4 regions of the Paenibacillus sp. FSL W7-1332 genome follow, and region 4 is predicted to be linked to each of the others. Evidence: riboswitches for the same ligand, from Rfam matches in the RefSeq annotation. Region 4 holds a riboswitch; each other region holds the start of a gene.

Region 1 (7,567 bases), 2.1 Mb from region 4:
CATGGTCAAAATGATGACTCCTTTACCAAAAGGAGACAGCTCAGGCGTCAATCCCATCGATAGGCCAACGGTGCCGAAGGCTGAGGTCACTTCGAACAGAACTTCCATAAAGTCCTTTTGCAAGCTATGCTCGCTTATGGTTAACAAGAATGTAGCAACAATCACAACGCTCACTGAGATCACCATGACGGCTATGGATCGGAGGATAATCGATTGGGGGATGCGTCGATTTAACAACTGCACGTCCTGCTTCCCCTTAATAATACTAATCAATGTGAATAACAGCACGGCAAATGTATTGGTTTTGATCCCGCCTCCCGTGGATCCGGAGGAAGCACCGATAAACATGAGGAAAATCATGAAAAACTGAGAAGTCGTCATCATCGCGGCTATGTCGATGGTATTAAACCCGGCCGTACGAGTCACCACGCCTTGAAAATAAGCCGCCCATACTCGCTCTCCCCAGCTCAAAGAGCCGAACGTACGGGAGTTGAACAACTCAATAATGAAAATTACGATAAACCCGGCTAAACATAGACATGCTGAAGTCGACAAAACGATTCTTGAATGAAGGGACAGCTTATTCCACCTTCTATGCTTCCATAAGTCCAGAACAACAGTAAATCCAAGCCCACCAATGATAAAAAGCAGGGTGATGACGATGTTGACCAGCGGGTCTCCCACATACCGGCTCAAACTGTCTGACCAAAGACTGAAGCCAGCGTTATTAAATGATGAGATGGAGTGGAACACCCCATAATAAATAGCTTGCCCCAAGCCCAGTTCCTCCTCCCAACGAACAATTAACAAGGCTGCTCCGACGAACTCGATAATGAGCGCAATCAGAAAAATACCTAGCGATAGCCTCACTACGCCTTGCGTTGATAATGCGTTAGTGGATTCTTGGAGGAGCAGTCGATTTTTCAGTCCAATTTTCTTTCCAAGCACAACGGCGATCAAAACTCCGAAGGTCATGAAACCAAGACCGCCGACTTGAATCAGGCACATGATCATGATTTGACCAAAAAGGGAAAAGTCGGTTCCTGTATCCACTACGGCCAATCCGGTTACGCACACTGCAGATGTTGAGGTGAACAAAGCGTTTAACCAACCTACACCTTCACCTGATGACGATGATATGGGCAAGGCTAACAAGATCGCGCCGATTACAATCGGTGCGGCGAAACCAAGAAGGATCAGACGTGAAGATGATAGGTTAAACTGTTTTAATGATTTTAGCGGCTCCGATTTGCCTTTAGCCATCCTATTTTCCCCTTTCAGATACGACAGACCATGAAACCCCGTAGACTTCTTTGCGTAGTATATACCATAGCAAAGCATAATTTTTGCTGCAATCCAATGATATGATGTTGTTGACTGATCGCTAACTGTTTACTTTCAGCATGTTTTAGCATAATATTTATTACGATAAATTTCATACGCATGAATGCTTAATCCTCTATGAGGAACGGGGGAACCAACAAAGCGACTAAGCTTTAGGGGTGAATTCTTTCTGGATAAGAAGGAACGGGAACTCTCAATCCCGAATCCGACAGCTAACCTCGTCAGCGTCTTGGGAAAGAACACTCTTACTACTTTGACTTGTCCATGATCCGTACAGCCAAGGCCTAGAAGCAGATTTTTCTCTGCCTCCAGGCCTTTTTTGTTAAAGCTGTTGTGTTTAGAAAAGAAAGGAATGATTATTCTGCTTAACAATGAAAAGATACTGGTATGCGTGTATTACGGTCCAAACGGAGAACGTCTCATCCGTCGAGGTGGCGAATTAGCCAGACTTCTTCAGTGTCCCCTGTTTGTGTTGAGCGTTATACCCTTGCGTGAAGATGAGTTAGATCAGGCACAAGAAAGGTATATGGCTGAGTGGCAAATGAAATGCGACGAGTATGGGGCAACCTTCATTGTCAAAACGAATGAAGATCGCAAAGCTTCGGAAATCATAGCGGAAACCGCCAAGAATCATCAAATTACCCAGCTAATCATCGGACAATCCGGTCAAACGCGGTGGCAAGAAATTACGCGTGGTTCGTTTGTCAACGAACTCCTAAACCAGATCGGCGAAACGGATTTGCACATTGTAGCGGTTCAAAGGATGGATGATCAAATGACTGACACCCATGAACGGGGAATTCGAGTCACTGTGTTCAGGGAGGGTTCTCATTATCTGCTTGGCGGTAAGGAATCCGGGGGCGATCCAATAGCCGAAGGTCTATTTTTCAAAGAGTTAAATACCGATTTTGACACCGGCTTGCTGAAAATAAAAACAGACCACGAGATCCAATATTTGAAAATAAGTCACGGAAAAGTGGTAGAGTCGTCTTTTTTCCAAAACAGAAAATTCTTTGATTAACCCGGCGATCAATAAAGAATGGGGGTGGAACTTGTGAGAAGAACATTTATGAATTCAAAAGATCGAAATACACAACATTCCGCTCCTGACACAATGGAGTTGTTTATCAACAAGCTTAAAAAAAATATGAGTCCCCCTCAACTCGTCATGCTTGTCTTTTTCACTTTAATAATAATCGGGACCACATTGCTCGCGCTGCCCTACTCTTCCTCCACCGGGAGGTCAATTGGTCTGCTGGATGCTTTATTTACAGCCACCTCAGCAATATGCGTAAACGGGCTCGTTGTCTTGGATACCGGTAGTGTTTTTTCAACTTTTGGACAAGTCATTATCATGATCTTGATTCAAATTGGCGGGCTCGGCTTTATGACCTTTGGCGTTATGGTTGCCATTGTTCTGGGGAAAAGGATTGGCTTGAAGCAACGAATGATTATTCAGCAAACCACGCATTCGACCTCGGCACAAGGTTTGGTTAAATTATCCATGTATATGGTACTCATTGCATTCGCGTTTGAAGCCTTGGCTACGATTGTCCTTACGCTCCGTTGGCAACAGGACGTCGGGTGGGGACAGGCAGCCTACTACGCACTTTTCCATTCCGTTTCGGCATTCAACAATGCCGGATTTGCCCTGTGGTCTGACAGCCTTTCTCCCTTTGTCGGCGATCCGATCGTCAATATTACGATTGTCCTGCTATTTATCATTGGAGGCCTCGGCTATATCGTCATTGTGGATGTATTCCAAAAACGTTCATGGAAGAAGCTTTCGCTTCACTCCAAGGTTGTCCTAGTCGGAACAGGAACGCTGTCCCTGCTCGGTTTTCTATTTATATACTTTTTAGAGAGCTGGAATCCGTCAACCTTTGGCCAATTGAGCGAAAGCGAACAAGTGCTGGCTGCTTTTTTCCAAGGCATAACGCCTCGAAGCTCGGGGTTTAACACGATAGATATCGGTAGCATGCTGGCGGCTTCTCAGTTTTTCATTATTATTCTGATGTTCATCGGTGCTGCTTCCGGAGGAACAGGCGGCGGTATTAAGATCAATACGCTTGTTGTACTCATCCTAGCTACGATTCAAACCTTTCGCGGGGGCGGTCAAATCCATGCCTTCAAACGCAAAATAGCAGGAGAAACCGTCATGCGCGCCCTGGCGGTTGTCATGAGTTCTTTGGTGGTCGTGCTGGGCGTTTCCCTGTTGCTGACCATCTCCGAAGGTATGCTCGAAGAACACTTCTTGGAAGTGTTGTTTGAAGCGACATCAGCATTTAGCACCACCGGTTTGTCGATGGGATTGACAAGTGAATTGTCCCCCGTAGGGAAAGTCATTGTAACGATAACGATGTTTGCCGGTCGTCTGGGTCCCTTAACACTGGCTTACGCATTGGCTCAGAAAAAACGCACATCCAAAATTGGTTATGCGGAAGATCATATCTTGATTGGGTAACTCAGGGTTCCCAATCAAGAATTTTCTTGTCCATTAACACCTTAACTTTTGGACACATATCCCTTGTTAAAGGAATTCTCTCAAAAGTGATGGTGTAGCCGTCTCTCAATAAAATCTACAGTTCGATCAACACCTCTCTCCTCTGAAATTTTATCTGACAGTGCCATTACATTGGCTGTCAATGTTGAATGACTGGTTAGCTCCGCTATTCGCTCAGCCAAACTGGCTACTGACATTGATTTTTCAGGAATCGGCTTTGTCGATACACCTAGCTCATACATACGCTTGGCCCAGAAGGGTTGATCCGCATTGAACGGGGATATGGTCATCGGCTTACCTGCTCTCAAAACGGCCGCTGTCGTCCCTGCTCCACCATGATGAATAACGCCTGCAGCTCGCGGAAACAGCCATGCATGCGGTGCTTCCTGTATACACAGGATGTTCTCGGCCCCATTACCGGATACTTGCATTCCACTCCAGCCAACCAGAATGATGCCGCGTTGCCCCGTTTGTCGTAAAGCCTGCATAGTCATCTCGAGCACATGGTCCGGATGCTTTAGAGGCATGCTGCTATAACTGATAACAATTGGCGGGGATCCTGACGCGATAAAAGACTCCAACTCCCTTGGTGGGTCCCAATCGGTATCTTCCAGAAACCAAAACCCCTCCATACAGACGCGATCCTTCCATTTCGGATCAAATGGAATAATCGAAGGACTGCAACCGTAAAGCACCGGAATATCGCGTCCATTTACGTGCAGATCATCGGAGAATAGACTTCGTGGAGGTAAATGTAACGTATCTCTTCTCCATGTATTCAACAATTTTTTGAAGGATAACAGCATGAAACGGTTGAGATGATAGCTTTTTTCATTTAACCATCGATTCCTGAAGGTGAAAGGTAAAATGGGATTGGTGAAAGCGCCTGTCGGTGCAATGATCGGAATTGGATGGGCCGCAAATACGGGAATATTCAGCTTTTGGGCAATATCATATCCAGCGAATGCTTTGGGATGGTAGATGAGGCAGTCCGCATCTTGAGAAGCGGTCCACAGGTCATCGAGCATTTGCTGCATCATAGGATATATAAGCTTTTTCATCTGCTTCATAATCTCGAAGGGATTGCTGCCCAGCATGCGTTTCCCTTCTGCAGATTGGGCTAGTTTCATAATATTTGCCTGTATTGGCGCGAAACCGACACCATGCCCTCGAACGAAGCCTTCGAAATCCTGCGATGTGCATATAACCACGTCATGTCCGTTGTTCTGGAGACCTCGGGCAAGGGCAATGAACGGCTGTACATCTCCCCTTGTTCCGATGGTGAGCAACTTTATTTTCACTCTTTTCCCTCCTTACGATAAATGCCGTACCTTAATATGTCCAAATAGGGTTTCGTGTCTAAAGCCGCACTTGCCTCGAGTTCTCCTGTAGATTTCTCGTCGTACCGTTTGGTCATTTGCTTCGTAATTAGAGATTCAAGGGAAAGCAATACGAATTCGATTGCTTGCTTGGGATCGATTCCTTCCCTAAAACGGCTCTGATCGATCCTGCTTGCCAGGAGGTGTATGGACTCCTTGTTCATCTGTTGTTGTTTGAGCAGAAGATCCGCTTTCAGCTCTTCCGGCATAATCAGAAATGTTTTAGCCATAAATCCAAACCTGATGGGGTCACTTTTAAATACATCCATCTTTTTTTGAGATAATTGCTCTATCGCCTGAAACAGATCCTCGGAGAGATCCATAGGTGACGAAGTCAGTGAATGGTAGTAATGCTTTAAGCATTCATCCACCACCGTTAAATACAACGTTCTTTTATCCGAAAAATAATGAAACAAAATTCCTTTGGATACGCCAGCTGCTTTGGTAATTTGATTGGTTGAAGCTCCTTCATAGCCCTTGTGATAAAACTCCACTAAAGCTGCTTGCAAAATGGTTTGTTTTTTATCTGGCTCCATTGGTTTGTACGCCACCCCACCGATTGACCACCTGGTCAATATCATTTTGACCAAATTGTATTACACATTGACCACCTGGTCAATAGTGTGGTGACTTGCTTGCATCAAGCCAGGAAATCAGCGGCCACCTTGCGGTAAGACTCACGGATAAACACCAACTTCACAAACTAAGTCCGGAATAAAAAAAGAAACATGACAACATAATGTCATATTTCTCCGCGAACGACACGAAAACCTTGATCGGGGCCAAAGCCATTGGGATCGAACTTCCCTCGGAAGGATATCTCGTTGTTGGTAACGTCGCCGATCCAACCGCCGCCCTTCACTACCCGGAAGGAACCGCTTGGACTATCCAATTCGCCGTGCCAGTCCCAGCACCATTCCCTTACGTTTCCAGACATATCGTAAATTCCTAACTCGTTGGGTTTCTGGGTACCGATCGATTTTGTTTGATTCTGATTGCTCTCTATGATAGGCCAGTTCCAATCCCCAGATAGGTATTTGTCTCCGGCGTTTTTCCAATACCATGCGACCTCATCGGCATTATTGCTTCCGCTATACATGTAACCCTTGCTATTCTGACCTCCGCCCGCAGCGTATTCCCATTCCGCTTCTGTAGGCAACCGGTAACCGTTAGCTCCCTCATTGATCGTGACGGTCCATTTGATATCATCGTTATCGTTCTTATTATTCGCATCCTTTTTCACCTTGTCTATGTTGTAATACGGATTCAAGCCCTCCTGGATACTTCTTTGATTACAATACTCCACAACGTCATACCAGCTCACCATTTCTACCGGCAAATGATCGCCTTTGAATGCAGATGGATTACTGCCCATTACTTCCACCCACTCTTTTTGGGTGACCTCATATTTGCCGATGTAAAAGTTCGATATGGCTTCTTTTTTATCGGCATAGTTAGACTGGTTGTTCTTAAAGGTCCCGCCTTTCACCAATACCAAATCATCCTTCTTTTCAGGCTGATCTTGCGAACAAGCGCTGATCACAGCCATTGCTGCTATTAAAAGGAACATTATTAGCTTTCTCATTGATAATTTCTCCTTTAAGCTAATAAAAAAATGAGAGCCCATTGTTGCCCGCAACTTGCCTGCCCGTTACGTCGAAGGCCGTTCGTCTCCGCGAAAAACGACCCGCAACGTATCCGGATTTAGGGCTAAACGAAGGGAACGGTCAATCGGATAGCCGAACTCCGTTTTCCTAAGAGATGCTCCCCTCCGTGTCCGTTAGTTGAGTTTACGGATGGCGATTGGCTACCATACCGTTACGTTAGAGCTTCCGCTGCTTTGATAACCCTCTGTTGCTAACACCTGATAAGACCAGCTGCTCCCCAGATTCATTCCTTTACTTGCCCATGCGTTCACGTGGTTGCTGAAAGTGATGGAGGAGTTGACCCCCGTAGCTCTTTTCGATTGTCGAACGCTCCAGTACTGGGCAAACGTTTGTGTTCCGTCAATGGAAGGTGCATTGTATCGCATGGTTGTATAGATGTCGTATGTGCCTCCATCACTTGTGACTGTCCCTTTATGTGTTCCGGTAGGTCGATAAGTACCCCAGCTATCTACGACGTAGTACTCAATGAGTGCGTTTCTCGTCCATCCGTAGAGTGTCAAATACCCATTGCCGGACGGTGACCAGACGCCGGCATTGTAGTTAATCGTTCGGTTAGGCGATCCGGTATTCCAGCCTTTGCCGACAACGAAATTTCCGGTATTTTGCCATGTCACGCTGTAATTACCACCGGAGCCGTTAACAGCATTCACGGTTCCGCCCCCATCGGTCCAATT
Region 2 (7,567 bases), 1.8 Mb from region 4:
GGGTGATGTGCTGTTGCAGATTGGCCTCCAGATCGGCGAGGGCCGATACGGCGAGCTGCATTCGTGCGGATCCCCACTGCTGCTGCTTCTGGGCATAGCGAATGGCCTCGGTCACGGGCATACCTCTCAGCCTCGTAAAGACGGATGCCCAGCGGATCAGATCCGCGAATTCTCTTGTGCTTGGCAGGGCATATTCGGCATACCCGGCCGCGTCTTTGCAGCTGATTTTGAACAACCCGCAGTTCCAATCTCGGTCGCTCCAGGGGATAAAGCGTTCAGCCGAGCCCCGGTCGAAACGAAATATCTCCATGCAGCGGATGAGCTCTGCATTTAATGCAGGCGATGCGGTTTCGATGACGGGAGCCAGTGCGGCCTCGATGAGTTTCGTCATGATCTGCGCTCCTTTATAGGAATGTTATATGCACGGCAAAAAGGCCTGATGAGCAGAGTAACCCCGCTCTCCAGGCCTATTTATCGTTAGTGGCCCTGCTACAGTGGCCGCTTCGCTTAAGGCTCGGGAGCTCAGCGTAAACGAGTGTTTCGAATGATGGATGAATCATACGCCGGAGGAATCTAAAAGTAAATGGCCATATTGGACGGATACATTCCGAAAATCGATGAAAACCGTAAAAGAAAACGCGTACATTCGGTTGTGTCATCTATTATCATGGCAAAATCTCGGTATCTCGATAGATTGCGATAAATACAAGAAAACAAGAGAAATACATAGTATAGAGCAGGATTCAAGAGATAATGGAGCGAAACCGGACAGATCCTGTTCGACATAACGCCCCACGTGTTTCTGCTCACATTTACTTCCTGTAAGGCCGGACGTATGATACGAACTATGAATTGACGGACATCGGCAGCAGGCATACGGGCAGCCGTTCCATGAAGACCTAAAGGCTGTGTGGGAGCTGCCGGGTTCTTTATGGATCGAATCTCGGGCGAGGGCACCATGGGCCTTCGCTGGAAATGCAGGATGATGCGACTCTCACCGCTCGAACCTGATGCTGTGCTGTTTTGCCGGGCCTGAATGTTAGTCAATCGCTAATAGAATAACATGCTACTCGTTTTTAATTTTCGCTGAGTCCTTGAATGGAAAAGGAACGGGGGAACCAGTCGGGAGATAAACTTGATCTCTCAGGGGTGAATCCCATGGACAAGATAACGGTCTATGGGTAGGGCGACTCTCACGCCCGAATCCGTCAGCTAACCTCGTAAGCGTATCGAGAGAGGCAACGATTGTCGTGGACTTGGGCCACGGTGTATTTCACCGTGTTCTGATGAAGAAGCCTGCGGGAAGAGTTCTTCTCTTTCCCCAGGCTTCTTTGTTGTTGTCTTCTCTTTCTGAACTTTTTAGGAGGAGAAATAAAGATGGAGAAACCGCAGGAGTTTATCCTGGTATCCGCGCCTAACAAGGCCGGGGAAGAATTTATCCGCCAGTTGATCTATATGGACATTTCGTTTGCGGCCATAGCCAACAACCGGGTTGAGCAGGAGAGGCTGCGGGAACTAGGCTGCACCAACATGATTGTTATCGATACAAGGGATGAACAAACCTGGATCATTCCCGAGTTTCCCGTCAGCAAGGTGTATTTGTTCGAGAGCAGCTTGAACCTGTGCTGCCGCTATTTACGGATCTGCCGGACATGGACGACGGAGTCGATTTATGTGATTACCCATTCCAGCAATCCACGATTGATATACAAGGGACTGGGTGCCGATGTGGTGCTTCATACGAACCATCATCAGGTATCCTTCCTGATTTCATCCATTGTCAGCTAAGCGTCTTGGCTGATGTGACCATGAGGTTTTAGGAGGTTGTATTCATGCAGGATTTATATATGGTGCTTATCTTGGGAGGAACCTACGGACTGCTCATGCTGTTTATGTTCTGGTGCGGACGCGTGGTTTCGGAACCGGAGGTGGATTAGTTGTGATGATCATTTTAATATGCACGCTCTTTATTTTTCTATATTTGATTTACGCGCTGATTCATCCTGAAAAATTCTAGGGAAACAGCTGAAGGAGGAAGGCATTCGTCATGGGCATTTTACAAATTGCCATCGTTATACTCGTTCTGGTGCTGCTGGTAAAGCCGCTCGGAACTTATCTATATCAGGTGTTTCGCAATGAGGGGAATGGAACGGATAAATGGTTCTCCTGGTTGGAGAAACCGATCTTCGCACTGATTGGGTTCAAAGAACGCAAGGGAATGACATGGAAAGGGTATGCCGTCAGCTTTGTGATAACGAATATCGTGCTCGTCGCGGCGGGGTATTTGATTCTGCGGATACAGAGAGTATTGCCCTTCAACCCGAACGGTATCGACAATATGGAATCGACCTTGTCGTTCAATACGATCATCAGCTTTATGACGAATACGAATCTCCAGCATTACAGCGGGGAGTCGGGATTATCCTATATGGCCCAGATGGCCGTCATTACGATGATGATGTTCGCGTCCGCGGCGACCGGGCTATGCGTGGCGATTGCGTTTATCCGGGCGGTGACCAGCAAGGGTACAACCGTCGGCAACTTTTTTGAAGATTTCGTCAAAGCCCACACCCGGGTGTTTATCCCGGCCGCATTTATCATTGCGATGGTACTGGTTGCGCTGCAGGTGCCGCAGACTTTGCAGCCTACGCTCAGCGTCACGACGCTTCAAGGAAGCGAGCAGCAAATAGCGGTGGGACCGGTGGCTGCGCTGGAATCGATCAAGCATCTGGGCACCAATGGGGGCGGGTTTATGGGGGCCAACTCGGCGCATCCGTTCGAGAACCCGTCCCCGCTGACCAATGTGATCGAGATCCTGTGCATGTGGAGCCTCGGGGCGGCGCTTCCTTACACATTTGGTTTGTTCGCGAAGAGCCGTAAGCAGGGCTGGATTATTTTCTCGGTAATGATGACCTTGTTTATCGGATTCCTGTCCTTGAACTATGCGGCTGAAACGAACGGCAATCCGGCGCTGAACCGGCTGGGCATGGATACCTCCCAAGGCAGCATGGAGGGCAAGGAGGTCCGGTTCGGGATCGCCCAGTCCTCCCTGTTCACCACGGTGACGACTGCGGCCACGACCGGGTCGGTCAACAACATGCATGATACGCTCACGCCGCTTGGCGGGATTACGCCGCTATCCCTGATGATGCTGAACTCCGTTTTTGGCGGAAAAGGCGTCGGGCTGATGAACATGCTCATGTATGCGATATTGGCAGTATTCCTGGCTGGTCTTATGGTTGGCCGAACACCCGAATTTCTAGGGAGAAAAATAGAGGCGCGGGAGATGAAGCTAATTGCGGTTGTTATCCTGGTGCATCCATTGATCATTCTGGCTCCGACCGCACTTGCGCTGATGACGGATGCGGGGCAGGCGGGCATTGCCCATGCGGGCTTTCATGGCATCTCGCAGGTATTGTACGAATACACGTCTTCCGCAGCCAATAACGGTTCCGGATTTGAGGGACTGTCGGATAACACGCCGTTCTGGAACGTGACAACCGGACTGGTCATGCTATTCGGACGTTACATTTCGATGATCGCCTTGCTGGCAGTGGGCGGCTCGTTGATGCGGAAGCAATGGGTTCCCGAGACGCTCGGAACGTTCCGGACAGATAATAAGCTGTTTGCCGGCATTCTGATCGCGACGGTTCTGATTATCGGTGCATTGACCTTCTTGCCAGTACTTGTGCTCGGTCCGATTGCTGAGCATCTGACGATCCGTTAATAGAAAAGGTGGCCTATTTCCATGAATAATACGAGAAAAAAAGCGATGTCCCAAGAGATGGTCCGTCAGGCGCTGAAGGACAGCCTCACGAAGCTGAATCCCGTCCTGATGATGAGAAATCCGGTCATGTTTGTTGTGGAGGCCGGGACGCTGGTTGTTCTGTTGATGACGTTATTTCCATCCTATTTCGGAACAGAGGGCAGTATCGGATTTAATGTGGCGGTATTTGTCATTCTGCTGTTGACGCTGCTGTTTGCAAACTTCGCAGAGGCGCTTGCCGAAGGACGGGGAAAGGCGCAGGCCGATTCCCTTAAGCAGTCGAAGCAGGAAATGACGGCACGTAAAGTGATGGAGAACGGAGGGGTACAATCCGTGCCGTCCACGGATCTTCGCAAAGGAGATATCGTGATCGTCACGCAGGGCGAGATGATTCCCGGGGACGGGGAAGTCATTGCGGGCCTTGCGTCCGTTGACGAATCGGCGATTACCGGCGAGTCCGCCCCCGTCATTAAAGAAGCCGGCGGCGATTTCAGCTCGGTCACCGGGGGGACGCGGGTTGTCAGCGATACGATCCGCGTCCGGATTACGAGCGATCCCGGGGAATCGTTTATCGACCGGATGATCTCGCTTGTTGAAGGAGCCTCTCGCCAGAAGACGCCGAATGAAATTGCGCTGAATACGCTGTTGATCGTCTTAACGCTGATATTCCTGATCGTTGTCGTTACGCTCGCTCCGATTGCGAAGTATCTTGGCATCGAACTGTCCGTTCCGGTGCTGATCTCGCTGCTGGTATGTCTCATCCCGACCACGATCGGGGGATTGCTGTCGGCAATCGGGATTGCCGGCATGGACCGGGTGACGCAGTTCAATGTGCTGGCGATGTCGGGCAAGGCGGTGGAGGCTGCCGGCGACATCAATACGATGATTCTGGATAAGACGGGTACCATTACGTTCGGGAACCGGATGGCCAGCCGGTTAATTCCCGTCGGCGGCGAATCGCATGCATCGCTTTCGCAATGGGCGGGCGTGAGCTCGCTGCTGGATGAAACGCCGGAAGGACGTTCCGTGCTGGAGCTGCTGAAGCAGGAAGGTCTCGAAGCAGATGCAAGCATGACGGCCGAGGCGGATTTCATCGAATTTAAGGCAGAGACCCGGATGAGTGGGATGGACCTTAAGGATGGGCGAAAAGTCCGCAAGGGTGCGGTAGATGCCGTCAAAGCTTGGGTGCTGTCGCAAGGAGGCTCCATCCCTTCGGATTTGACGCCAAACGCTGATGCCATCGCGACAGAGGGCGGAACCCCGCTCGCTGTTGCCGTGGATAACCGCATCTATGGTCTAATCTACTTGAAGGATACCGTGAAGCCGGGCATGAAGGAAAGGTTTGATCAGCTGCGCCGGATGGGCATCAAGACGATTATGTGCACGGGCGACAATCCGCTTACCGCAGCGACGATTGCCAAAGAAGCAGGTGTCGATGATTATATCGCCGAGAGCAAGCCCGAGGATAAGATTGCCGTCATCCGCCGAGAACAAGCCGAAGGCAAGCTGGTTGCGATGACTGGTGACGGTACGAACGACGCCCCGGCGCTGGCCCAGGCCGATGTGGGGCTGGCGATGAACAGCGGTACCACCGCAGCCAAGGAAGCGGCCAATATGGTGGATCTGGATTCGGATCCCTCGAAGATTATCGAGGTGGTTGCCATCGGCAAGCAGCTGCTAATGACGCGTGGCGCGCTGACCACGTTCAGCGTCGCGAACGATGTCGCCAAATATTTTGCCATCATTCCCGCGATGTTTGCAGCTGCCATACCGAGCATGAATGTTCTGAACGTCATGGGATTGGGTTCTCCCATGTCGGCGATTCTGTCGGCGCTGATCTTTAATGCGATCATTATTCCGCTGCTCATTCCGCTTGCGATGAAGGGCGTAGCCTACAAACCGATGAGCTCGTCGAAGCTGCTCCAGCGCAATGTGCTGGTCTATGGCTTAGGCGGCGTGCTCGTACCGTTCCTCGGGATTAAGCTGATCGACATGATTGTCCATCTATGGATCTAGATATGATAATCGTGCCGGGGAATAGAGATAACTCGAAAATGGTTTATATGGAAGATATGAAGGAAGGGATCGAGGAACCATGAATAATTCGTTGCAAAAATCATCCGCTGCGCCTCGCGCCGGGGCGGGGGCAGTCCGCGTCTCTCTGGGCATGGCCCTAAGAACGAGCCTTGTATTTATCGTGTTATGCGGTTTTCTCTATCCGCTGATTACGACGGGAGCCGCGCAGTTGCTCATGCCGAAGCAAGCCGGCGGCAGCTTGGTCACGGATTCCGGCGGAAAGGTGGTCGGATCGGAATTGATCGGCCAGAACTTTACGGAGCCTCAGTATTTTCACGGCAGGGTGTCCAGCATTGAATATAACGGAGCCGGCTCAGGCAGCAATAACTATGCACCTTCCAACCCGGACCTGATCGATCGGACGAAGGCCTCGATTGAAGCGTGGAAGGAGAACAACCCGGACGTTCCGGTGAGCAAGGTTCCGATGGATCTGGTTACGAATTCTGCCTCCGGATTGGATCCACACATATCGCCGCAGGCCGCGAATATTCAGATTCCACGGATCAGCAAGCTGACTGGAATTACCGAGACAGAGCTTAATCAGTTGGTAGAGGAGCACACAGAAGGACGGGACTTGGGCGTGTTCGGTGAACCGCGCGTCAATGTGTTGAAGCTGAACCTGGCGCTGGCCGAGCTTCTTGATTGATCATGGACCCATTTCGGAGAAAATCACCGGAGGAAATCTTAAGGTCGATTGCGAAGCTCCACCATGGAAGGCTTAAGGTATATATCGGGGCCGTAAGCGGTTCGGGGAAAACTTATCATATGCTTCGCGAAGGACATACCTTGAAACTGCAAGGCATCGATGTTGTTATATGCGCGGTATCCACGATGCAGCGTCCGGAAACGGTCGAGCAGGTCCGGAATCTGGAGCGGGTGCCCAGCATCCATTGGGTGGAGGACGGCGTAGAGAAGAAGGATCTTGATCTGGAACTGCTGGTGCAGCGCAACCCGGAGGTGGTGCTTGTCGATGGGCTTGCCCACCGAAATCGGAAGGGGGCGAAGCATGCCACGCGGCTGGATGACATCCGATTTCTGTTAAGACGGGGGATTAGCGTCATCACGACGGTCAATGTGTATGAGCTGGAGGACGTCCAAGATATTGCAGTCAAGCTGACAGGCATTAAGGCTAGTTATACGGTTCCTGCCGATACGCTAGAAAACGCAGACGAGGTGGTGCTCATTGATGTAACGCCTGAAACGATGCTGGAGCGGGCACAAGGCGGCTTGCTCGGGGGTGGCAGCGTATGGAAGGAGGGTAATCTGGCCGTGCTTCGGGAGCTGACGCTTCGCCTCGTAGCCGAAGGGGTAAACCACTCGCTGGAGCGGCACCGCAAGGAACGGGGATTGGTCGGCCCATCGGGAGCCCATGAGCGAATATTGGTATCCACCCAGTATCATTGGAACGGATCCATTTATATGCGGCGCGGACAGCAGATCGCGAAGAGATTGAACGGTGAGCTTATGGCCGTTACGTTTGTGAATCCGAGGTTAGAGCTCACGAAAGAGCAGGCGGCCTTCAAGCGATCTTTGCTGAAACTGTCGGAGCGTATCGGCGTCAAGCTTGAAGAGCTGCCTCTCCATTCGCGTAGGAAGCTGGCTGACGTGCTTGTTCAATATGCGTTGGAGCACCATGTGACCCGCATTGTGCTGGGTCATTCGAAGCAGACCCGTCCGCAAGAGATGCGGCAGGGCTCGCTCCTTCAGGATCTGCTGAAGAAAACG
Region 3 (7,567 bases), 240 kb from region 4:
CACTGTTATGTCCGTAATTCAAAGCCCCGGCTCCCGCAAAAAAATCAATGTATTCATTCCCCTGCGTATCCCACAGCTTCGCATTTCGGGCCTTGTCAAAAACCGTCTGAAAGCTCCGGCAATAACTTCTTACTTCCGATTCCAGCTTGTTAAACACAGTAAGCTTCGGTTTCTCCATGACTTGGTTGTCCATAGTTCCCTCCAATTGTTTAAATGTCATTGAAAAAGGGGCCAATCACGAATAACGGCTCATCTTCATGGGACGTTCCATCGGGGAACATCTCTGCTCCATAACCTACGGTTACGGTGCTGGGAATGGATTTCTCCTCGGCATAACCGAGAAACAAACGACGGGACGCCATGTTACTCGGCGATACCGTAGCTTCAATGTAACGGACGCCATGGCATGCCTTCTGATTCATCAGATTTGTCAGCATTGCCTTTGCAACGCCTTGCCTCCGATGCGAATTAGCAACGGCCACTTGCCATACGAACAGCGTCTCCGGATTGCGAGGAGAACGGAAGGCGGAAATAAAACCGATGATATCTCCTTCATGCTCGGCAATCATGCAGGTATCATGGAAGTAATCTCCAAGCAGCATGTAGCAATAGGGAGAGTTCAGATCAAGCGATCCGGTGTCGCGTATAAGCTCCCACACCCGGGTACCATCCCGGGCTTTCGGTCTTCGGTAAACAATTTCGGTATCGGTATCCACAGCCATTCTATACAATCACCTCTTTCCAGAACTAATTTCCGTTGGAACGGAATCGCTGCAGGAAGCTCTGCAGCCGCTCGCTCTGGGGATTATCGAATATCTCCTCCGGCGTGCCCTGCTCAACGATCCTTCCCTCGGCTCCGAAGATGACGCGGTCCGCGATTTCCTTCGCAAAATCCATCTCATGCGTAATCAGCATCATGGCCATTTCGCCTTCCTCCGCGATTTCCCGGATGACCTCCAGCACTTCGCCGACCAGCTCGGGATCAAGCGCCGAGGTCACCTCGTCAAACACCATAACCTTTGGCCGCATGACCAGCGCTCTGGCGATGGCAACCCGCTGCTTCTGGCCCCCGGACAGATTGGACGGGTACATCTTCAATTTGTCGGCCAAACCGACCTTACTGAGCATGGAGACGGCCCGCTCCTCCGCCTCCTCCTTGGATAAACCCAGCACTTTGCGCGGGGCCTCCGTCACATTCCGAAGCACGTTCATGTGCGGGAACAGATTGAAATGCTGAAAGACCATGCCGACATTGCAGCGCATCCGTTGCAAATGCTTTTCATTGGCCCGAACCAGCTTGCCCTTCTCTTCCATATGCCAGAGCAGCTCACCATCAACCTCGATGGTTCCCTCGGTGGGTTCTTCCAGCGTCATCAGCATCCGGCCCATCGTTGTTTTGCCCGATCCGCTTGGACCGATCACAGCCACCTTTTCTCCAGGCTGCATCTCCAGATCGATGCCTTTAAGCACCTGTAGATCACCAAACGACTTGGTCACGCCGGTATATTTCACAATCGGCTTTGTACCCGTAGCGGTAACGGGATTTCCCTCCTGCTGCGGCACCTTCGACGCTTCCGCCTGCTCATCGATCACAACGGCATTCAATTGATTCCCTCCTTTTATTTTCCACGCTGCAGATTCATGCGTTTTTCCAGCCTTTGCACAAGCAATGAGGCGATATAACTGATGACCAGGAACAGAATCCCGACCATCGTATACGGTTCAAATGCACGGAACGACTGCGACACGATATTTTTGGCCGTCAGCATCATCTCCACAAGCGTTATGGCGCATAGAATCGGCGTCTCTTTAAACATAACAATCAAATAATTACCCAGTACCGGAATGATCGGCGGCACCGCTTGCGGCAGGATAATACTTCGCCAGGTTTGGGCTTTCGTGTAATTCAGTGCTGTGGCAGCCTCCCATTGTCCCTTCGGCACTCCCTCGATTCCGGATCGGTACACCTCGGACAGATATGTGCTGTAATGCAGCCCGAGACCGATCACCCCGGCATAGAAGGCCGGAATGGAGATTCCGGTAAGAAGCGGCAGGCTGTAATACAGGAAGAAGACCTGCACCAGCAGCGGTGTATTGCGAATGAATTCGATCATTCCTTTGGTTATTAGTGACAGCACCTTAAACCGACTCCGCGCTGCAAAAGCAAGCAGCAATCCGATGATCAATGCCACCGCGAAAGCGCAGATCGTCACCCATACCGTCATTTTTAATGCACTCAAGAGCTGGGGCAGGATATCCCATACATAGTTCCAATCCCACATGACTATAACCTCCCCGCTGTCCATTTACGCTCCAGCAGTCGAACTGCCAGCGAAACGAGCGTAGCAATGACAAAATACATGAGGAGCAGCAGCACCAGAATCTCGGTCGTCCAGGAGATGTAATTATTGCGGAGCACCATCGCCTGATACGTTAAATCCGCCATCGTGATGAAATAAACCAGTGAGGTGGATTTGATGAGCTCCACAAGCTGATTCCCGAAAGGGGGAAGCATTCGCAGGGACGCTTGAGGCAATATGACATTCCACAGTCTTTGCCAAGGCTTCAGATTAAGCGCTACAGCGGCTTCCCATTGTCCTTTCGGAACGGCCAACACGGCGCTGCGAACGATTTCCGAGCCGTATGCGCCGAAGTTCAGCCCGATCGCGAGGATCGCAGCCAGCATTTTCGGAAGCTCGACGCCGATGAACGGAAGGGCGAAATACAACCAGAACAGCTGCACCAGCAAGGAGGTCCCCCGAAAGACTTCCACGTACCCGGCTGTCAACGTGCGAATGATCCACAGCTTCGACAGTCGGCATAACCCGGCTGCAAAGGACATCACGACCGCAAGAATGGCTGAAAAGAAAGCAACTACAATCGTGATCTCCGCCCCTTTCAACAGCGTAGGGAGAAAATCAATCCACGAATTCGGCATGCTATTCCCCGCAAAGGGCAGCGGCCGTCATCTCGCCCGGGAGCTCTTCTTCTGTGAACCCGAACTTCTGCAAAATTTCCAGCAGCTCGCCCGACTCCTTCATTTTTTGAAGCTCCGCATTATAAGCCTCCTGGAACTCGGTATCCGCTTGGCGGAAAGCCGTAGCTCCATAACCGCGAACGCTTTCGCCGTCGATGATCGGCTGCTCGAAATCAGCCACGCGTTCGATGCTGTCGTCGCTGGCCGAATCCAGCATCGCCTGCAGGGACGGCCCCGTCATGGTAATTGCATGCACCCGGTCTGCCTGAAGGGCGCTAATGGCCGAGGCTTGATCGGGGACCTGCACAATCCGGTCCGTAGGAATACCGGACTTTTCCATGTAGCCGATTTCGACCGCACCGGTCATAACGGCGACTTTAGCTTGGTCATGATTGGCAATATCCTCATAACTTCCGAGTCCCAGCGGATTCCCTTGCTTCACCGCAATGGCTTCCCCGATGCTGTACTCCGGATTAGCAAACAATACGGCAGAGCAGCGATCCGGATTAATGAACATGCCTGCGGTAATTAGATCAAACCGCTCGGCCTGCAGTCCGGCAACCAGCGATCCGAATTCCGTAAGCTCTCCCCTCATTTCCTTGATGCCAAGCCGCTCCAAAATAACCCTCGCAATCTCAACCGCTTCTCCTGTCAGCTCCCCGTTGGCCTCTTTATAGGCATAAGGCTTCTCATTCGCAAATCCCACGGTGATATACCCCTGCTCAATGGCTTGCTCCAATGTACTCCCTTTGTCGCCGCAAGCCGCAAGCGACACCCCCATAATCAATGACAACATCAGTACAACCACTCTCTTCAAAACTTCCCACAACCTTTCATTATGACTTTGGTATTCTTAAAAATGGCATGTTGAAATTATCCATGTTAACACATATGTTAACTAGGATTTAAGCATATTCAGATACCTTGCATGGGTCGGACCTTCAGGGAAGATGATTCATCCATCTCCTTCCACGCTTAAACCCAATGCCATCTGACCGATTTAATTGGTTTTGGTTAAACATTTGCAGGCCTTGCCCCTCCTCTTTAGCAGAATACAAAAAGACCACCAAACAGGGGATCTAGACATAGCTCCGCCAGCAGGGGGTCAAAAAATAGAGAAAAGGCCCCTAAAGAGAATTAAGGGCCTTTGTTATGAACATCCATTATGTATGCAAGACCCATCCACTGCTGACGAGGTTAGCTGACGGACTCGGGTAAGATGGTACCCTACACTCGTGATTCCAAGTGACTCGCCCCTGATGAAACTGGTTCCCCCGCTTTCCGGAAAATGTATGCCGGAAACTAAGCGTGTGTCCATGATAAAGGGAACTTCAGGAAAAGTCAAACCCCTTTAACCGCTTTTTCTGGAAATTCAGAGGCGGAAGTTCCGCTCTTCCAGGGCCTATGACAAGCATGAAAAATGCCTCATTCAAGCCTCTCCCCCAACGATGTAGTAATTTTATTCCAGTCTCATTTTTCGCTATATAGCAGGCATTTGCCATGCCTCCCTTACTCATTCATGTGGTGGATCGTTTATGCCATGAATTACATTCGGATTGTGAAAGCTTTCCCCACACATTTACGGCGTAAATACAGCGCAAATTTTTTTTTGAACCGCTGCGTACCGAGCCTATGAATATCGTAGGGAAATCCGAAATTCATCCTATAGTTTTGCTATTCGTCAATAGATGAATGCCTCCGAGGCTAGCGTACATTCTGGAAATTATAGGTGTTTATCTATCATTTATGCGCTATTAACCCATGCCGTACCGAGAGTATTTGCGTAGTATAGAACAAATCTAAAGGAGGTGCTTCATTTGGAACGTTCTTCTAGAAAGAGAAAATTGTGTGCTCTTAAAAAAATAGAGAAAAAAGTCATTCATGCGAAGAAAAAGCATTGCCCGTCTCATGGTCATGGTGATCATAAAGGCCACGGAGGTCGTAAAGACCATGCTTGTATTGTTAAAAAGCGTCGATGCCCAAAAGCTATCCGTGGACCTGTAGGTCCTCAGGGTCCTATCGGACCGGTTGGACCGGTCGGACCTATCGGGCCTGTGGGACCTGCCGGACCGACAACTGGTATTGCAGGACCTGCTGGACCTGCTGGACCTGTCGGGCCTGTCGGACCTGCGGGACCTACTGGAGCTACTGGAGCTACTGGGGCAACAGGGGCTACAGGAGCAGCCGCCGGAGGAGCCATCATCCCATTCGCATCCGGCATACCGCTTGCTCTGACCACCGTTTTAGGCGGATTAGTCGGATCCGTTGGTCTCGTAGGATTTGGTAACTCGGCCAATACGTTTACGCTGGCTGGCGGTACGATTGACCTCACTGGAGCCGCTGGAACTCTGCTTAACATGGCGTTTAACACGCCACGAGCCGGTACCATCACTGGCATCTCCGCTACCTTTAGCACTACTGTGGCGCTTTCCCTGCTGGGAACTACCGTTACAATTACAGCACAACTGTACAGTGCGCCGGCTACAAGCAACATTTTCGCACCGGTACCAGGCGCTCTTGTTACGCTTGCTCCGCCTCTTACGGGCGTTCTCGCTCTCGGTACGGTAAGCAACGGCTTCGTAGAAGGCCTGGCTATTCCGGTGCCGGCCAATACACGCCTGTTAATGGTATTCTCGGCAACCGCAGCTGGCGCAACACTTGTCACTGCAGTGGCAGGTTACGGCAGCGCTGGTGTCAGCATTATATAAGTTTCGTTTTCCACCTGCAACAAAAAGCCCCGATTTTATATCGGGGCTTTGCTTTATTTACACGGCTGTATATCCGCCATCCACCAGCAAGCTCGTGCCTGTAATGAAGGACGCATCTTCACTGGCGAGGAACAACACGGCTTTGGCTACTTCTTCCGGCTGTCCCAAGCGGCCCATCGGATGAAGGCCGACCAGGTGCTGGGTGATCGCTTCCGTTCTTCCCTGAATAAGAGGAGTATCGATATATCCCGGACATACGGCATTAACCCGGATCCCTTTAGGAGCATAATCTGCGCTCATCGACTGGGTTAACAGCTTAACGCCTCCCTTAGCGGAAGCATAGGCGGTAACGCCCGCTTTTCCGACATGGCTATGGATTGAGCCGCAGTTTACGATCGCCCCTCCGGTTCCTTGGGATAACATTTGCTGGATTACATATTTATCGCACAGGAACACTCCTGTCAGATTAATATCAATCGTTCTTTGCCAGTTGTCCATCGACAACTGATCGGCAGGAGCATCATGAGCAATGCCTGCATTGGCGAACAATACATCGACACGGCCAAAATGCTCAACCGTCTGCTTCACCATATTTGCAACTTCCTGTTCTTGGGTTACATCCGTTTTAACGAACAGCGTTTCAAAGCCTGCCCCTCTTAATTCATCGGAAACTGCTTGTCCCCGGTCCGAATAATCCGCGATAACAACCTTGGCTCCCTCTTCCACAAAAAGCCTTACCGCTGCTTCGCCGATCCCGCTGGCGCCTCCCGTTACAATGACAACCTTGGATTCAAACTTCATTTGTCGACCACTCCTATTTTGTGAATTCATCATATCAGCCCCACATTCATGTAGAGTTTGCATACTTCAGGCATGATATTCCACAAGCCCCTTTTCTTTCTTAAACCTACGTAGTATCGAATGACGGCATATGAATTCATAACTTGATATTCGCTGCGTCCTAACCTTTTTATCCGCCCGTCCGTTGTTATACCGGCCACTCGATCGTAAACATCTCTCCCAGTGCAGAATAGATGTTTCCCGCCATACGGCTGACAGGCTTCAACTTGGCAGCGTCAATCCGGCCTTGCTCGTATAGCTCCTCCGAAACATGAAAGCGGACTACGCGGGCAATCAGCAGATCGGCAGCAGGCAGCTGATCCGCGCCATTCAACGTGACCACCTGCTCCAGCACGCATTCCATGCGAATCTTGGATTCCAGAACGCCGGGAACCTTAACAACCTCGCTTACGACGGGGGTTAGTTTGGTTCGGTCAAGCTCACTCTCGTCCGGAGGCAGGTTCGCCGCCGTTTCATTCACGGCCTCAACGTTGTCTTCGTCCACGATGTGGATGACAAGCTCGCCGCTTTGCATGGCATTTCTCGCTGTATCCTTCGCCGTGCCGTTCTTCCGTTGAACGGAAACGGACAGCATGGGCGGATTGCTCGTCAGAATGGAGAAATAACTGAACGGCGCGGCATTCAGCACACCTTCCTCCGATAATGTCGTAACAAAAGCGATCGGCCGCGGAACAACGCTCCCGATCAGCAGCTTGTAGATGTCCCGTTCGCTTTGAGTATTCGGGTCTATGGATATCACTTGAGTTGCCCCTCTCCTGTATTTTTGACTTCTATAGGCTCCAGACCTTCCTCAATACGGGATCGCTCCGGTTCAAACCAGGCAGGAAGTTTCAATTGCTCCCCCAGCGAGTCCAGATCTTCATCCACCGTAAAACCGGGCGGATCGGTTGCGATCTCAAACAAGATTCCCCCTCGTTCCCTGAAATATAACGATCTGAAAAAGTTGCGATTCTTAATCTCTGTTGGCAAAAAGCCAAGTTGTTTCACCCATTCAAGCCAATTGCCGTGCTCCTCATCATCT
Region 4 (7,567 bases):
GCCGCGCTTAAACGACGTGTAGGCTCTGGTCTTCACGCTGTACACAATCGCAAGAATGCCAAGGATGAGGGTGAACAGGCCATACCCTGCAAGCGTCAGCAGCGTGGCATCTTGGGTCTGCTTGTTGACATAGGCGGAATGGGCGGCCGGAACCGAAAAAGATGGCTCATAGGAGCGTAATTTCCCCTGCTCGAAGGTGAAACGGTGCTCCAATCTGGAGTCGCTGATCTTGGAATCCGGGTCCACATACCGGAGCTGGGGTTCCCCTTCCCGCGTGACCAGCTCCAGGTGCGACAGGTCATAACCCGCTCGCTGGAGCCAAGGCTCCGCAAGAGCTTGCTTCTCGGCTAATGACATGCCGTCCTCGACCACAAGCAGCATCTGTCTTTGTACATCGCCCTTGTTCAGCTCAATCCGGTCATAGCTGGAGCGGGCGTAATCGTACGAGAAGCCGACGATGCCTGAATTTTGCATGTGCACGTCCACATTGAGGGCATCGCCACCACCCGGCTTGCTGAAGCGAACGCGGTATACGTCATAGGGATATTTGGCTTCATAGGTTTTGTTGTATTCCGAAAGTCTCTTTTCCTTCGCCAGATATCCGTAAAGTTCCGATTTGGATTGATATGTAACCAGCGTGTCATCCGTTTTTGCAGCCGTAAACTGCAAAAACTCTTGAGCAAAGCTTGAAGCCGCTTGCCGAGCCTGCTCCTTGGATATGATATTCGGAGATGCCATCTCGGTAGAATCCGAATTCGTCGACGGAAACACCTGAAATAATAGGAACAGAATCAGGCCGACTGCGGCAGGCGCGATGAGCTGTTTCAGATTGGGCTTCAGCTTCAAGGGCTCTCTTGCACGATTCATGAAATTCCTCCTCTAAGAAAGTTGATACTCCCACGGGTATTCGATATGCCTGATTAAGAACGCATAGAGTCAATATAACATAGTTATGAAAGTCATAAGCAGCTTATCCCAATATCCGGAATAATGAAACAAATCGATGAAAATGAATGAAAGGTTTCGAAAACGTTAGAGAACCCCATGCTTGTATTCTTGAATATGCCCAATTCGCGCTCTTTTAAAGATTTTTTGGGTGAAAAACGGCATTGGGTTACGTACCGGATTGCGTTATAATCACATCATGCTTCAAGGAACCGAATATTCCAGCCGAATTTCGTACTGAAAATGGGGGAACCATGTAATTGGGGTGAATTTCATTATTCCTAGAATAATGAATAGGGCGACCTGTGAAAATGCCCGAATCCGTCAGCTAACCTCGTAGGCTGCAGCACAGGAACCAGACCGTAAAGGGCACTGCGTTTTCCAGTGTCTTTTTTTCTTGATTTTTTTAAGAAGGTGACCGATTGAACTCTAAATTGAACTGGCTCAGGTTGTCTCCGCCGCAGATTCTCGTGCTTGGTTTCGCGGCTATTATTTTCATCGGGACGGCGCTGTTAATGCTGCCGATATCCACAAGTACAGGTGAACCGCTGGAATTTATCGATGCCTTGTTCACTTCGACATCGGCAACTTGCGTAACGGGGCTGGTTGTGGTGGATACAGGAACGACATTCAGCTCCTTCGGACAGATCGTGATCATGCTGCTGATTCAGATCGGCGGGCTCGGTTTCATGACGATGGCCACTTTGTTTGCCTTGGCTCTCAAAAGGCGCATATCGCTCAAGGATCGCCTCATTCTGCAGGAAGCGATGAATCAGTCCTCGATGGAAGGAATCGTAAGGCTGATTCGCAGAGTACTCCTGTACTCCCTGATCATCGAGGCCTGCGGTGCCTTGATTCTATCGATCCGCTGGGCGTTTGATATGCCGATCGGCCGAGCGATTTATTATGGCGTTTTTCATGCGGTCACGATGTTTAACAACGCCGGTTTCGATTTGTTTGGCGATTTTCGGAGTTTGACCGGGTATGTCTATGATCCTGTAGTCAACGTTGTCGTGATGTTTTTGATCGTCTCGGGCGGCATCGGTTTTATCGTATTATCCGATCTGATTGATTTCCGGAAACAGCGGAGACTTTCCTTGCACTCCAAAGTAGTGCTCACCATGACGGCTACCTTGCTGCTGGTTGGATTTATCGTCATTCTTATTTTTGAATTCACCAATCCGAGGACGCTCGGCTCCCTGAATTGGGGCGGAAAATTCTTCGGCGCATTATTCCAATCCGTAACGCCGCGTACAGCTGGCGCGAATACTATAGATATTACGGGGCTTAGACAGGCCACGCAATTTTTTATCGTTATTCTGATGTTTATCGGAGCATCCCCAGGGTCAACCGGGGGTGGTATCAAAACAACAACCTTTACCATTATGGTGGGGGCGGTCATCGCCATGATGCGCGGGCGTGAAGACATCGTCATGTTCCGTTATCGCCTGGCCCAGGAGCGGGTGCTGAAGGCACTGACCATTGCATTACTGGCACTGCTGCTCGTTCTAACCGTATCGATGATTCTGTCGACGACAGAGGAAGGGGATTTCCTGGAGATTTTATTCGAAACGACATCCGCCTTCGGTACGGTGGGTCTCTCCATGGGCCTAACGCCCGATCTGACGGTGTTCGGCAAGGTTTTGATCAGCATTACGATGTTTGCAGGACGATTGGGGCCGTTGACGCTTGCTTATGCACTGGGGCCGAAAAAGGGTAAAGAATTATATCGTCATCCGGAAGGCAAAATGATTATTGGATAAGGAGTACTGGAGAGACATGAAACCAAAGCAATTTGCAATCATCGGTTTGGGACGATTTGGCGCCAGCCTGGCGCTTGAACTGATGGAACAAGGATATGAGGTGCTCGGCATCGACCGAAATGAAGAGGTTGTCGAGGATATGAGCGAGCTGCTGACACACACGGTGGTAGCGGATGCTACCGATGAAGAGGTGCTTAAATCGCTCGGTATTCGTAACTTCGACTGCGGCATTGTTGCGATCGGAAACGATATTCAGATGAGCATCTTATCCGCCATCTTGTTGAAAGAGCTTGGTGTCGCCATGGTCGTTGCCAAGGCGATTTCGGTGCTGCACGGCCGGGCGCTGGAGAAGCTGGGCGTCGACCGGGTGATCTTTCCGGAACGGGATATGGGAATCCGGGTAGCTCACCAGCTTGTCACGCCCAATCTGCTTGACTATATCGAATTATCCAAGGACTATCTGATTGTGGAGATGACGGTCACGGACTGCATGGACGGAAAAACGCTTAGCGAGCTCAATACGAGGGTTCGTTACGGTGTCAGCGTGGTGGCCCTGAATAAACAATCCGGCATCATCGTAGCGCCGACAGCCATGGATGTGGTGAACTCCGGCGACATTATGGTCGTTATCGGCTCCAATGATAATGTGGATCGCTTTGAGTCTGAGGTCGTGAATATGCTCGAAAAATAAATACAGAAGAAAAAAACCTGACGGTCATGCATATCGTCAGGTTTTCTTCATTTTGTCCTCCTCCAGCTTACGGAATAGAATTTCCGTTTCGTCAATCCAGCGGCTGGCCGCCTTGCTTAAATCCGAAGCTTGGCCGTAGATCAGCGAAGTCGTCCGCCGGGTTTCAATGAGGGCCGGAATATGAATGTCGACAAGCCCGTTGTCGGATAACAGCTGCGGCCTGAGATAGGATTTGGGCAGAAGTGCGGCCGCCTTGCAGGTCGGGATGAGCCTGACGATCGCTTCGAAGGAGTCGATCTCCATCCGGATATCCGGCATTATGCCCCAGCGGTGGAACAGGTCATCCGTCAGCTTGCGGTACCAGGTTCCAGTCGAGAAAATGATCATCGGCAAGCCTTGAAGCTGCTCGATTCCAACATCCTCGAGCTCCGCCAGCGGATGTGAAGAAGGGATGACAAGCTCCAGATGGTCATCAAACAACGGGATGCAGTTTAATCCGGGCTGGTTGATGGAGGAGGCGACAATGCCGACATCGACGCGTTTATCTCTTACATAAGAAACGATCTCATGGGTCTTGCCGGTAATCAGTTTGATTTCGGCCGCGGGATGACGCTCCATGAATGCGTTAACGAGCGGGGGCAAGGTGGTCTGAAGGGTGGTCAGGCTGGCCCCCAGGTTGATCGAGATCTGATCCCCCTCCCGGTAATGGGCTAACGTCTGCATGAATTTGATCTGCTGCTGCCGCTGCTCCAGGGCAAAGATGTACACAATCTGTCCGATGGAGGTAAGCTCCAGCCGTTTGCCCCGGCGGTTGAACAGCTGCAGCCCAAGCTGGTCCTCCAGCTTGGCTATTTTCCGGGATAGGGCTGGCTGGGACAAGTTAAGCAGCTTGGAGGCCTGGTTTATGCTGGATTGCTCTACAACGACGGCGAACATGTCCAGTTCTTCGAACATGGAATTCCTCCTATATAAAATAGACATGCGTGCAAAACATTGCTTATGCGTATAGATTATAACGATTAATAATTATATTGCAATTCCATTATAAGAAAAAAAGGAGTAACATGAAACATGACACAAGTTGTTCACACGATTGCCGAAATCGGCAGCTTTTTGTCGTTGCAACGGTTTAATGCTAGTTCATAAAGGTCGGTTTAGATGCCGAGTGGCTTCCTGATTCACTTCGTGATCAAAAGCGGGCTTTTTGAACAACCTCCTTTAGGACGGACAGGGTAAGTGTAATTGTTCTGAAAATAGGAAAGATTGAAAATGAAAACGCTGCACATTGGAAAGGGGAACGTCAACTGATGAAAGGGTATTATTCCAGAAAGCTGCATTCTTTACTCGGTGTCATACCGCTTGGAGCATTTTTGCTCAGCCATATGATTTCCAACTTTAAGGCTTTCGAGGGTGGAAAGGAAGGCTTCGCAAGCGCGGTCCATTTTTTGAACAGCATGCCGCTGGTATTTTTCCTCGAGCTGTTCCTGATCTGGCTGCCACTGCTATATCATGGCGTCTACGGGTTATACATTGCTTACCAGGCGAATAACAACGTGGGCAATTACAACTATGAACGGAACATCCGCTTTACCATCCAACGGATCACCGGCGTTATTACGTTCGTTTTTGTTATCTGGCATATGTACGATACGCGTTTCCAAATCATGATCGGCAAAATCACGCATGACGATTTGGGCGCCACGATGCACGGCATCATGAACAATCCGGTTCTGTTTGCTCTGTACGTCATCGGCGTTGTTTCCGCAACCTTCCATTTCGCTAACGGCCTGTGGGCGTTCCTCGTCAGCTGGGGCATTACCGTCGGTCCGCGCGCGCAGAAGGTATCCACTTACATCTGCATGGGCTTGTTCGTATTGATGAGCGTGCTGTTTGTTCTTGCTATGACAGCATTCCGCGGCTCCGAATTCCAGGCGGCGACGGCAGCGATCGATGTAGTTAAGACAGTCTTAAGTTAAGGGGAGTGAACGAAAAATGGCATCTAATATTATTGTAGTGGGCGGCGGCCTCGCTGGGCTGATGGCAACCATCAAAGCGGCAGAAGCAGGAGCTCACGTTCATCTATTCTCACTTGTACCTGTTAAACGCTCTCACTCCGTGTGTGCGCAAGGCGGCATCAATGGAGCCGTGAATACGAAAGGTGAGGGCGACTCTCCTTGGGAGCATTTTGACGATACGGTGTACGGCGGCGACTTCCTTGCGAATCAGCCTCCGGTCAAAGCGATGTGCGAAGCGGCACCGGGCATTATCCACTTGATGGACCGCATGGGCGTTATGTTTAACCGTACGCCGGAAGGACTGCTCGATTTCCGTCGCTTTGGCGGAACGAAGCGTCACCGGACTGCGTTTGCCGGCGCAACGACCGGACAACAGCTGCTCTATGCGCTTGATGAGCAGGTTCGCCGCTGGGAAACCGCGGGTCTTGTGACCAAGTATGAGAACTGGGAGTTCCTGAATGCGATCATCGACGACGAAGGCGTGTGCCGCGGTATCGCTGCTCAGGATCTGCGCTCGATGGAGATCAAGTCGTTCAAAGCTGAAGCTGTCATTCTCGCAAGCGGTGGTCCTGGTATTATTTTCGGAAAAACGACCAACTCGGTGATCAACACGGGAACAGCGGCCAGTGCCGTTTATCAGCAAGGCGTTCATTATGCCAACGGCGAGTTCATCCAGATTCACCCGACAGCCATTCCAGGCGATGACAAGCTCCGCTTGATGTCGGAATCGGCACGCGGTGAAGGCGGACGGATCTGGACCTATAAAGACGGCAAGCCATGGTACTTCCTCGAAGAGAAATACCCAGCTTACGGAAACTTGGTGCCGCGCGACATCGCTACGCGTGAAATCTTCTCCGTCTGCGTCGATATGGGACTTGGCATCAATGGCGAGAACATGGTCTACCTCGACCTCTCCCATAAAGATCCGAAAGAGCTGGACGTTAAGCTTGGCGGCATCATTGAAATCTATGAGAAATTCATGGGCGACGATCCGCGTAAAATCCCGATGAAGATCTTCCCGGCAGTCCATTATTCCATGGGCGGCATGTGGGTCGATTACAACCAAATGACGAACATTCCGGGGCTGTTCGCAGCCGGAGAATGCGAATATCAATACCACGGTGCGAACCGTCTGGGAGCGAACTCCCTGGTTTCCGCCATTTACGGCGGTATGGTGGCCGGACCGAAGGCGATTGAATATGTCAAAGGCCTGAAGAAGTCCGCTGAGGATGTTTCCTCCACAGTATTTGATCGCGCTGCGAAAGAGCAAACGACCAAATACGAAGGCCTGCTCAAGATGGAAGGAACCGAGAATGCTTATGTAATCCATAAAGAGCTCGGCGAATGGATGACCAACAACATGACGGTGGTTCGCTACAATGACAAGCTTGAAGCTACCATCGGCAAAATCAAGGAATTGAAGCAGCGTTACCGCAATATCAATATGACGGATACCTCCCGTTGGAATAACCAGGGCGTGGCGTTCACGCGCCAGCTGTGGAACATGCTGGAGCTGTCCGAAGCCATGACGCTGGGTGCGCTTCTCCGGAACGAAAGCCGTGGGGCTCACTATAAGCCGGAATTCCCTGATCGTAACGATGAAGAATTCCTCAAGACAACCAAAGCGACCTGGACGCCTGATGGACCGCAGATTTCATACGAAGAAGTGGATGTTTCCTTAATCCCGCCGCGTATTCGCGACTATTCGAAAGACAAGTAAGAAGGAAGGGGGATTTACGATGTCTCAAACGACAGCCGCCTCAAAGAGCGTTAAGTTTATCATTACACGTCAGGACAATCCGGAGACGAAATCCTATACTGAGGAATTCGAAATTCCGTACCGTCCCGGCATGAACGTTATAAGTGCGCTGATGGAAATTCAGCGCAATCCCCAAAATGCGCAGGGCCAAACGACCGCACCTGTATGCTGGGACTCCAACTGCCTTGAAGAAGTGTGTGGAGCTTGCTCCATGGTCATTAACGGCAAGCCGCGCCAAGCGTGTGCGGCTCTGATCGATAAGCTGGAACAGCCGATCCGAATTCAGCCGATGAAGACTTTCCCGGTTGTCAGAGACTTGGTAATCGACCGCAGTCGCATGTTCACGGCGCTTAAGCGCGTGAAGGCGTGGATTCCGATCGATGGCACCTACGAC

Evidence for each region. Region 4 has a riboswitch for cyclic di-AMP ahead of MKX98_RS28635 (TrkH family potassium uptake protein). Riboswitches for the same ligand answer to the same signal wherever they lie in the genome.
Region 1: linked by a shared signal. The riboswitch ahead of MKX98_RS18530 (universal stress protein) and the one ahead of MKX98_RS28635 (TrkH family potassium uptake protein) in region 4 are both predicted to bind cyclic di-AMP.
Region 2: linked by a shared signal. The riboswitch ahead of MKX98_RS02395 (hypothetical protein) and the one ahead of MKX98_RS28635 (TrkH family potassium uptake protein) in region 4 are both predicted to bind cyclic di-AMP.
Region 3: linked by a shared signal. The riboswitch ahead of ehuB (ectoine/hydroxyectoine ABC transporter substrate-binding protein EhuB) and the one ahead of MKX98_RS28635 (TrkH family potassium uptake protein) in region 4 are both predicted to bind cyclic di-AMP.

The regions. Positions count from the first base shown of each region.
Region 1 is NZ_CP150209.1:4,155,668-4,163,234, forward strand. It holds gene MKX98_RS18525 (TrkH family potassium uptake protein) at 1-1,263, opposite strand, end outside; cyclic di-AMP (ydaO/yuaA leader) riboswitch at 1,439-1,586, shown strand; gene MKX98_RS18530 (universal stress protein) at 1,664-2,365, shown strand; gene MKX98_RS18535 (TrkH family potassium uptake protein) at 2,513-3,808, shown strand; gene MKX98_RS18540 (glycosyltransferase) at 3,889-5,148, opposite strand; gene MKX98_RS18545 (TetR/AcrR family transcriptional regulator) at 5,145-5,807, opposite strand; gene MKX98_RS18550 (SUMF1/EgtB/PvdO family nonheme iron enzyme) at 5,969-6,811, opposite strand; gene MKX98_RS18555 (glycoside hydrolase family 11 protein) at 7,034-7,567, opposite strand, start outside.
Region 2 is NZ_CP150209.1:561,360-568,926, forward strand. It holds gene MKX98_RS02390 (hypothetical protein) at 1-391, opposite strand, end outside; cyclic di-AMP (ydaO/yuaA leader) riboswitch at 1,075-1,243, shown strand; gene MKX98_RS02395 (hypothetical protein) at 1,378-1,788, shown strand; gene kdpA (potassium-transporting ATPase subunit KdpA) at 2,048-3,727, shown strand; gene kdpB (potassium-transporting ATPase subunit KdpB) at 3,749-5,782, shown strand; gene kdpC (potassium-transporting ATPase subunit KdpC) at 5,862-6,488, shown strand; gene MKX98_RS02415 (histidine kinase) at 6,491-7,567, shown strand, end outside.
Region 3 is NZ_CP150209.1:6,546,228-6,553,794, forward strand. It holds gene ectB (diaminobutyrate--2-oxoglutarate transaminase) at 1-193, opposite strand, end outside; gene ectA (diaminobutyrate acetyltransferase) at 210-722, opposite strand; gene ehuA (ectoine/hydroxyectoine ABC transporter ATP-binding protein EhuA) at 748-1,605, opposite strand; gene ehuD (ectoine/hydroxyectoine ABC transporter permease subunit EhuD) at 1,620-2,282, opposite strand; gene ehuC (ectoine/hydroxyectoine ABC transporter permease subunit EhuC) at 2,285-2,938, opposite strand; gene ehuB (ectoine/hydroxyectoine ABC transporter substrate-binding protein EhuB) at 2,940-3,773, opposite strand; cyclic di-AMP (ydaO/yuaA leader) riboswitch at 4,151-4,296, opposite strand; gene MKX98_RS29850 (hypothetical protein) at 4,859-4,981, shown strand; gene MKX98_RS29855 (exosporium glycoprotein BclB-related protein) at 5,032-5,685, shown strand; gene MKX98_RS29860 (SDR family NAD(P)-dependent oxidoreductase) at 5,743-6,486, opposite strand; gene MKX98_RS29865 (flavin reductase family protein) at 6,674-7,285, opposite strand; gene MKX98_RS29870 (ring-cleaving dioxygenase) at 7,282-7,567, opposite strand, start outside.
Region 4 is NZ_CP150209.1:6,305,244-6,312,810, reverse strand. It holds gene MKX98_RS28640 (type II CAAX endopeptidase family protein) at 1-867, opposite strand, end outside; cyclic di-AMP (ydaO/yuaA leader) riboswitch at 1,159-1,303, shown strand; gene MKX98_RS28635 (TrkH family potassium uptake protein) at 1,368-2,708, shown strand; gene MKX98_RS28630 (TrkA family potassium uptake protein) at 2,725-3,399, shown strand; gene MKX98_RS28625 (LysR family transcriptional regulator) at 3,436-4,353, opposite strand; gene MKX98_RS28620 (succinate dehydrogenase cytochrome b558 subunit) at 4,707-5,375, shown strand; gene sdhA (succinate dehydrogenase flavoprotein subunit) at 5,392-7,134, shown strand; gene sdhB (succinate dehydrogenase iron-sulfur subunit) at 7,154-7,567, shown strand, end outside.